3 regions of the Peribacillus sp. B2I2 genome follow, and region 3 is predicted to be linked to each of the others. Evidence: riboswitches for the same ligand, from Rfam matches in the RefSeq annotation. Region 3 holds a riboswitch; each other region holds the start of a gene.
The links. A riboswitch is a leader RNA that binds a small molecule or an ion and turns the genes downstream of it on or off. The one in region 3 is predicted to bind cobalamin.
Positions count from the first base shown of each region.

Region 1: linked by a shared signal. The riboswitch ahead of ABIE66_RS11675 (energy-coupling factor ABC transporter permease) and the one ahead of nikA (nickel ABC transporter substrate-binding protein) in region 3 are both predicted to bind cobalamin.
Region 2: linked by a shared signal. The riboswitch ahead of ABIE66_RS05470 (ribonucleoside-diphosphate reductase subunit alpha) and the one ahead of nikA (nickel ABC transporter substrate-binding protein) in region 3 are both predicted to bind cobalamin.

Region 1 covers NZ_JBGCCB010000001.1:2,333,460-2,336,643, reverse strand. The annotation lists gene cobJ (precorrin-3B C(17)-methyltransferase) at 1-260, opposite strand, end outside; gene ABIE66_RS11680 ((2Fe-2S) ferredoxin domain-containing protein) at 275-643, opposite strand; cobalamin riboswitch at 793-983, opposite strand; cobalamin riboswitch at 1,186-1,381, shown strand; gene ABIE66_RS11675 (energy-coupling factor ABC transporter permease) at 1,557-2,300, shown strand; gene ABIE66_RS11670 (energy-coupling factor ABC transporter substrate-binding protein) at 2,302-2,613, shown strand; gene cbiQ (cobalt ECF transporter T component CbiQ) at 2,600-3,184, shown strand, end outside.
Region 2 covers NZ_JBGCCB010000001.1:1,081,625-1,084,808, forward strand. The annotation lists gene ABIE66_RS05470 (ribonucleoside-diphosphate reductase subunit alpha) at 1-1,873, opposite strand, end outside; cobalamin riboswitch at 2,014-2,193, opposite strand; gene ABIE66_RS05475 (manganese-dependent inorganic pyrophosphatase) at 2,487-3,184, shown strand, end outside.
Region 3 covers NZ_JBGCCB010000001.1:2,223,740-2,226,923, forward strand. The annotation lists gene ABIE66_RS11175 (DnaA N-terminal domain-containing protein) at 1-312, opposite strand, end outside; gene ABIE66_RS11180 (Spo0E family sporulation regulatory protein-aspartic acid phosphatase) at 638-826, opposite strand; cobalamin riboswitch at 1,404-1,592, shown strand; gene nikA (nickel ABC transporter substrate-binding protein) at 1,747-3,184, shown strand, end outside.

The sequences.
Region 1 (3,184 bases), 110 kb from region 3:
CCGGCATCCCCACTGGAAATGACAGCCACTTTTTTTCCCAACTCCGCTTGTTTTACTGCTTCCTGAGCACGTGATACCTCTTCAGTCATCCCCGTACTAATGATCGTTTGATCTGTAAGCAGACCCTGAATGAGTTCAACATAAGTTTTATAACCAATGATGTAGTCACTTTCTTGAAGGGCTTCGACAGCACGTTTGGTAATGTGTTCAAAATTCCCTGGTCCAAAGCCCACGACGAATAATTTACCGTTTGTACTCATTAAGACATCTCCTTTTACGATTTGTTCTTTGAAATACCCGTATGAGCAGGAAAATCTGGATTAGGTTTCATTTCCCCATCACTGAATTGGTAGATCATCTGTGGGACATATTCCCCATCATCGATATTGCTGACAATCTCCCGACCGAAATCAGGCGTATCCACTCTATACCATTTCCCTTGGGGATAGGCAATCACAACGCAGGCATCCTTACATCTTCCGTTACAGCGTGTCCTGGTTGTATGAATTTTCAAATCCAGTCCCTTTGAAGTAATTTCATCGCGAATCGCTTGAGTTACTTCTTCCCCGCCCTTTTTCATGCAACTGCTTCCATTGCAAATCAACAAATGCGTATTTGTACCCTTCAAGTTCCAAGTAGTCATCTTCTTCCTCCTGAGTTCAGGGAAAAGGCAAAATAAAAAACCTTAACATAAGAGTCAAGGTTTAAAAAACTATATGAATGAGGAGCCCTCCGCAAATATGCTGAATCTCCAAAAATCGTCATAGTCCTTCTACCTTTCCCTCCGAAAAGTATCATACAATTTAAAAAGCAGGTTTCCTGGCTTACGCTTCATTTTACTTTGTCCCTTCCCGGCTTTAAGCCAGTGGTTATCGACAAATTCATCAGCGTTTACAGTAGCGGGGGCTGCATCGGATTTTCACCGATTTCCCTATTATCCCTTGCATTTTTCACACAAGAGCACTTTTAAAATGAAATATTTGGTTTTATTATACAATTATAGCTAACCTTATCTATCATATAACAACTTTAGCAAAATTCAATAGTTTATTCCGACTGTTTAGAAAAGTTTAATAGTGTAAATCCAGCCATAAGCCTTTCCTCTCTGCAATCTTAGTCAAAAAAAAAAAAGAGAGTGTAGCTGGAATTATTTCTTTATGGTACACTATACGAGAATTTTCGAAATAATTACATAAGTTTTATGGTGTTGAATTTCTCGGAATTCAGCTTAAAAGGGAAGCCGGTGAAAGTCCGGAGCGGTCCCGCCACTGTAAAGGGAAGTCCTATTACGTTAACATTAATCCACTGTCAAATGAGATGGGAAGGATGTAACGGGACAATGAACCTAAGCCAGGAGACCTGCCATGAAGCGTGAAACTGTTTCAGCCTACGAGGATGGGTGTGCGGATCAGGCAGAATGGCCCATATTGGTTTAAGCTGCAAAATTCCTGTTCATTACGCACTTCTTTCTTTTGAGAGAAGTGCTTTTTATGTTGGGCGCCGCTTTTCTTCTAAAGTTTTGATCAGAAAAATTAAAGGTGTTGAAAGGAGAAAGAATGAAAAGAGTCAATTGGAAAATTCTTTATTTTGTCATTTTACTGCTTCTTGTCCCAAAACGTGCGATGGCCATGCATATCATGGAGGGCTTTTTACCAATTGAATGGGCCATATTTTGGTGGGCCGTGACCCTTCCATTTCTAATCTTGGGTTACCGGTCCATTAGGTCCAAAGTAAGGGAAAACCCAGAAACAAAAATGATGCTCGGTCTATCGGGTGCATTCGTATTCATATTATCTGCCTTGAAGATTCCTTCCGTTACGGGAAGTTCTTCACACCCTACCGGAGTTGGTTTAGGTTCCATATTATTCGGGCCATTGGCCATGAGTGTCGTAGGCTCCATCGTTCTATTATTTCAAGCTGTTCTACTGGCTCACGGAGGATTGACGACATTAGGGGCCAATGCATTTTCCATGGCTGTATGCGGACCTTTCATTGCTTGCTTTGTCTTCAAGGGCGCAACTAAATTGGGGTGGTCTTTTTCGCTGGCCGTTTTCTTGGCAGCTGCTTTTGGCGATTTAGGAACCTATGTGGTAACTTCCGTTCAACTTGCACTTGCTTTTCCATCCGAGGTAGGTGGATTCATAGCCTCATTCAATAAATTTGCTGGAATATTCGCCCTGACCCAAATTCCCTTGGCAATCAGCGAGGGATTATTGACAGTGGTTGTGATGAATTTCCTGAAAAAATACAATCTAGGCGAATTGAAATTGCTGCGAGTTTTATCTAAGGAGGCCCGTTAACATGAAAAAAAGTTTATTGCTGCTTTTCCTGGTCGTCATTCTTGCCACCATACCGTTAATAACCCAGCAAGGAACGGAATTTGGCGGTGCCGACGGCGAGGCTGAAGAAGCCATCACTAAAATTCAGCCGGAATACAAGCCTTGGTTTAATAGTATTTGGGAGCCGCCAGGTGCGGAAACCGAGAGCTTATTATTTGCGCTGCAAGCTGCAATCGGAGCTGGTTTCATTGGATACTTCATTGGCGTAATGAGACAAAGGAATAAACAAACCAAACAAGAAATGAACGAAAAATCGAAACATGTTACTCATTGATAAATATGCCTATTTCAATGGGCTAAAGGATGTACATCCATTGGAAAAGATGATTTTTGCACTCTCCCTTATGCTGTTTTCGTTAACGGTAAGGGATTTGGCCGTTTCGCTCATCACTTTTATGGTGATGAGCGCTTTAATCATTTTTGTGGCAAAAATCCCGCTTTTGTATTATCTGAAATTACTCTTATTACCAGGATTCTTTCTATTATCAGGCACACTTACCATCCTTTTTTCTATCTCCAGTACATTTACTTCGATACCGAATATTTGGTGGTCCTGGAAAGTCGGAAATTGGCAAATTTTCATCAGCGATGGCAGCATTGGTACAGTGATCAATTTGATCACTGTCGTATTTAGCAGTATAAGCTGTTTATATTTCTTAACCTTGACTACACCCATTACCGTCATTCTATCCGTACTGCGAAAACTTAAAGTGCCTTCCTTATTGATCGATTTAATAGAATTGACCTATCGCTTCATCTTTATTTTTTTAGATACAGCTTTGGCCATTCACTTAGCACAAGCTTCACGACTGGGATATGGTTCGGTAAGGCAAGGCATTCGATCT
Region 2 (3,184 bases), 1.1 Mb from region 3:
TTAAATCCATCCATTTTTGATCCGTATAGTCACGCAGTTCGAAATATTCCCCTGTATGCCAATCCGATCCTTCGAAATATGGGTACGTTCCTTTTTCCTTAGCCAATTCATTGGATGCCTTGATCGTTAAGTAAGCGATCTTTTCGTATAATGCATCGGCATATTCAACTGCCTCATCCGATTCCCAATAAATATTCTGTGTGGCAAGTAAATGATGCCATCCAAACGTTCCTAAACCAATTGCCCGGTAACGTTTGTTCGAGATGGATGCTTGCTTGACCGGAAGATTATTCACATCGATTACGTTATCCAGCATCCGGATCTGAATGGGAATCAACCTTTCCAAAACATCGCTGCTCACCGCACGGGGCAAGTTAATGGATGAAAGGTTGCAGACAACGAAATCGCCGCTTTTACGAACAACAACGACATCTCCATCTTCTGTTTCGTATTCATCGGTGATCGTCGAAGGGCTTAAGTTTTGAGCAATCTCGGTGCAAAGGTTAGAACAATAAATCATACCTTTATGTTTATTTGGATTCTTCCGGTTCACTTCATCGCGGTAGAACATATATGGTACGCCTTCTTCTAATTGAGAAATCATGATGCTTTTCATGATGTCCATCGCATTGATCTTTTCAAAGCTATAGTTTGGAAGCGAACCATTTTCTGCGGCCTCGACAGCAAGTGCATAATGATTCCTGAAGCTTCCTTCGCCTTTCTTCTCGTCGTAAAGGTCTTCAAGTGAGAATCCAAGGGTTTGCTTGACGGTATGCGGATCGAAAAGATACCATTCTTTTCTGTCACGTACAGCCTCCATGAATAAATCAGGAATGCATACACCCGTAAAAATATCATGGGCTTTTAATCTGTCATCCCCGTTTTGCGTCTTCAAATCAAGAAAGCTCATGATATCTTTATGCCAGGCATCCAAGTAAATCGCGATGGCACCTTTACGTTGCCCCAATTGATCGACACTGACAGCTGTCTGGTTGAATAGTCGAATCCAAGGAGTCGTGCCGGAACTATTTCCAGAGAAACCACGGATATCGGAACCAAGCGAGCGGATCTTACCAACGTAAAGACCGACACCGCCACCGAATTTTGATACTTTTGCGGCATCGTAGTTAGATAGGTAGATACCATCAATGGAATCTTCAATTGCGTCGATAAAGCAAGAGCTTAACTGTCCATGCGTTTTTCCTGCATTGGAGAGTGTAGGTGTCGCAACAGTCATATAAAGGTTGGACATTGCCCAGTAAGCTTCTTTGATAAGTTGCAGGCGGTGCTCCGTTTTTTCCAATCGCATGATTTCCATCGCGATGATCATGAAGCGCTCTTGGGGCAGTTCGTAGACCTTGTCCTTTTTTGGGCGGGCTAGGTAGCGATCGTTTAATAAGTAGATGCCTATGTAAGAAAATAATTTATCCTTTTCCGGGTCGATCACCGAACCCAATTCCTCAATTTCCGCTTTCGTATAAGAAGAGAGCAGTTCTGATTTATAGATGGGGTAACGCTGGCCTTCTGAAAGTTGGGAGAGTTCCGTGATCAGTTCATAGAATGGGCCATAACTTATGCCTTCATAACCTCGATTAGCTTGTGCATCCCTATACATCGCATTCAACAGTTCTGCTGCAGCAACGAACGTCCAATCGGGAGCATCGATATCGACACTTTCCAGAGCGAGCTGAATCAGTTTCTTTGATGCCTGTTCTTCGGTTGAGTCACTTTTGCGATCAAGCCATTTTGTAAAACGCTTCTTGAACTTTTCCATATCGAGACGGCCTTCAAATTCCTTCGATAACATCTCAAGCTGGATGGAATTCGTGTCGGTGTCATTTTCACTTATGGTAGAGTTATATGTTTGAGTCATTAATAATCCTCCTTGTAAACTTCCGCTAAAATAAAAAAAAACCGCCCAATGAATTGAGCGGATCAAACGATAGAATAAAAGAGCCATGAAAAAATAGCCATTATGCTATCGTTTCATCATCTCAATCCCCGAAGAATAAGAAACGTGAAAAATTCAAGGCAGGTCTCCTGACTCATGATCATCCTACTTTGAGTCCTTCCCGTATAGAGAGCTATACAGTGGTTTCTCATTTCGTCACATTTACAGTTGCGGGGACAGTTCCGGGTTCGCACCGGATTCCCTTTTCAGCCATCGCTGGCACCTTGGATTACAAAAAATTCTATATATAGTTATTAGTGTTGTTTGTGTAATCAATATCTAGTATTTCTGCTTATATTATCGTAAGCCATATACGATGATAATTCAACTAATATATTTGAGAAAAACCAACCCTTATCTATTGACAAAGGGAAGGTAGAGGGTGAAAGAATGAAAGATTTTATTGGGGAATGGGTAATTCAAGCACTGAATTTAGGGGATTTTGTGTTAAAATAAAGTGTATAGTAAAGGTGGCTCTCCTTTATTGCGATAAGGGGATTCGCGGAAAAATATTTATGAAAAAGGAGATAAAATCTTGGAAAAAGTATTAGTTTTTGGACATAAAAACCCGGATACAGACACAATCTGTTCAGCAATCGCTTATGCAGATCTGAAAAAGCAGTTAGGTATCAACGCTGAACCAGTTCGTCTGGGTGAAGTGAATGGTGAAACTCAATATGCGTTGGACCACTTCAAATTCGAAGCTCCTCGTCTTGTGGAAAAAGTGGCAGGGGAAGCTGATGGCGTGATCCTGGTCGATCACAATGAACGCCAGCAAAGTGCTGAAGATATTGACCAAGTACGTGTGTTGGAAGTTATCGACCATCACCGCATCGCTAACTTTGAAACAAGCGATCCTTTATATTACCGTGCGGAACCAGTTGGCTGTACGGCAACCATTTTAAATAAAATCTATAAAGAAAACGGCGTTGAAATCCCAAAAGCGATTGCAGGTCTTATGCTGTCTGCCATCATTTCGGATTCTTTATTGTTCAAATCGCCGACCTGCACGGATCAAGACGTTGCAGCAGCTATGGAACTGGCTGATATTGCGGGAGTCAACGCTGAAACATATGGTTTGGAAATGTTGAAGGCGGGAGCTGACTTGAGCGACAAAACGATTGCCCAGCTTATCACTCTTGATGCAAAAGAATTCTCCATGGGCATGGCTAAAGTGGAGATAGCTCAGGTCAATGCTGTTGATCCGAACGAAGTCCTTGCTAAGCAAGCCGA
Region 3 (3,184 bases):
GGCGAACTCATTAGGTGCAACCAATGTCATTTGGTCAATTTCAATCGAAGACAAGTGTACATCTTTCAACCATGTCTCATAGCTCGGCTTAGAGATCTTTTTCTGCAATTGTACTTTAACGAGGGAGAATATATCTTGATCGTCCAACAATTCAGTTTGTAATGTGACATCTTCAAACGGTGGCACAGCTTCTTTTTCTGGTTTTAAATGATTTATTATTTGAGTGACACGATTTAATTCATGTTCAAGTGAAAGTTTAAGCTCTTGTAACTCTTTCATTAAAATATCTTTAGATTTATCATTTCTATCCATTGTACGTCCCCTTGCTATCTGGTTATCTTTTTATTTAGTATAACTTCTTTTTGTTCTAATCCCATGACGAATTCTACACGAAATAACGTAGAAAACTAAACTAAGAAGCATTAGGTAAGAAGTGATGATCATTTTCATTAAATAATCCAGAAAAATTAGTCCACGAGTCCAAGAATTGAACACGAGGTGGTTAAGTAAGGGAAATATACTGCATGAAATGCACAGTGATCATTAAAAATAATTCCAATATAATTCAGAGAGATAGTTCCTACAGCTATCATGATTGAATGAAGTTAGAAAGATTAAATCAAATTTCATTCCTGTTTTAGAAATATTGTACATTTGGTTCTTTTTCATGCTCAAGTAAATTCAATAGTTTATCCAGTTCCTGGCTATTATGTAATGTTTTTGGAGAAGTTAATCCATATGTCAATGCGGTAGTTATTAAATCTTTCCTCAATATCTCAATTTTTTCATGTAATGCTTCAATACTTACCAATGCAAAATCCCTCAAGTACTTTCTTTTATTGTTATGAATCTATTATTACATAAATTAGGTTGCTTTCAAATACAAAGTAAGTGTTCACTTATAAAAAATAACTTATTCGGGAGGGAGCAATACAAATCTGAAAATGAAAAATCTACATACTATCATTCATATATGTCGTTACAAATAACTGTTTGTATAAGATTATTGCCTCCGTATAAAACGAACCGTTAAAAAACATCAGGATCTTAATTTGATATGGCATAAATTTGTGATAAGGAATATAATTTGTATTAGGTAAACTTTTTGATTTTATTTTCATATAGTTAATATCCATTTTTAGAGAGTTGTAATCGTAAAACCGTATAATATTGGAGAGTTTTTAATATTTGTTAAATTCTTAAGAATAGATATTTATTCTCCTTTTTACTAACTGTTTTTCGTTTATTGCTAGGATGGAAATGATTAGTTGCTGAGTAGCTGAGTTTATCAAAAATTAATTAGAGATGAAACTATTAAAGTGTTAAGAAGCATCAAGAGGTTTTGACTTAATAATTTTAAGATGGACAAGCTCTATATTTTACTATGAAGATGAGGAAAAATTTCATATTTTATTGGAATGGGTATATTCGTTTAATAGCGAATATTTAAAAGGGAAGCCGGTGCAAAATCCGGCACGGTCCCGCCGCTGTAAGGGTGAGTCCTATGCAAGAAAGTCACTGGATAATATCCGGGAAGACGCATGGAGATGATGAACCTAAGTCAGAAGACCTGCCTGTTCTAGAAATGCTGTTAACCTACGGGAGATAGGGAGGTGTTAGAGTGCCAGAAGACGAATTTGTTCTTAATATATAAGCATTTCTGACCGTTAAATCTGGTTGGAAATGCTTTTTTGTATTTCGTGATTTTTCAAATAGTTAAAATTCCATAATTGAAGGTGAGAAAGCATGTTTATAAAACGGTCTAATTTATTCCATTCTTTTGTTGGACTACTAGTAATTTTCACAATCTTAGTTACAGGTTGCAGCAACACAACAATAGATCAAGAAAATACATTAGATAATGAAAAGCAAAAAGTTGTTACTTTTTCATGGCCTGGGGATATAGGTGACTTAAATCCACACACATATTTTCCGAATGAGTTTTTTTCCCAGGCTATGGTATATGAATCCCTTGTTTATTACGGTAAAGGTGGAGAAATTCAGCCTTGGCTTGCGGAGAGCTGGGATATATCGAAAGATGGAAAAGAATATGTATTCCATCTAAGAAAAGATGTAAAATTTTCCGATGGTTCGGTATTTAATGCTGCAATCGTCAAGAAAAACTTTGATACCATTTTAGATAATCGCAAACAACATGAATGGGTGGGATTAATTAACCAAATCAAAGATACAAAAATAATAGATGAATATACTATTAAACTTATTTTGAACAACGCGTATTATCCAACTCTTCAAGAACTAACTTACATCAGACCTTTGAGATTTGTAGGAGAAGCTGCTTTTCCTGACAGCCAAAACACATTTAAGGACGGACTCAAGTCTCAGATTGGCACTGGACCGTGGGTATTGAGCGAGTATAAGAAAAATGAGTTTGCTGTTTTCAAAAGGAACGAACATTATTGGGGCACTAAGCCTAAAGTAGATAAGGTGGTTGTTAAAGTCATTACTGATGGAGAGTCAAGAGTGTTAGCTTTTGAGAAAAAGGAACTCGACTTTATATTTGGAAACGGGGTCATCAGCCAAGATTCATTCCAATTTTTGAAGAATTCAGGGCAATATGAAACCAAATTGTCAGAACCTACAGCTACAAGAACGCTGCTTCTTAACTCAAACAGAGAAGCGACTAAAGATCTTAAAGTTCGGTTAGCTCTCCAACATGCTTTTAATAAACAAGCTGTTATCGATAAGATCTTTTATGGTATGGAAAAAAAGGCTGATACTTTGTTTCCACCTATTTTGCCTTATACGAAAATTAATATAGAGCCATATGAGTATGATGCAGAAAAAGCAAAAATGTTATTGGATGAAGCTGGATGGAAACAAGTGAAGGGGAAACCATTTAGAGAAAAAGACGGAAAAGAATTGCAATTGGAATTACTGTTTAATAGTACAGATAACATCCAAAAGTCAATCGCAGAATTTACACAAGGTGATTTTAGAAAACTGGGAATAGATGTTAAGTTGACCAGTCAGGAAACTAATACTTTTTGGACAACGGCATTTCAAGGTAAGTTTGATTTATTATTTACAGCAACATGGTCTGTACCGTTTGATCCACATTCCTATTTAGCGTCTATGACGACTAATTCGGAAAATGGTAGTCCAGATTATAACGCTCAATTAGGGTTGCCAGTAAAAAAAGAAATAGACCAGAAAATTAAGA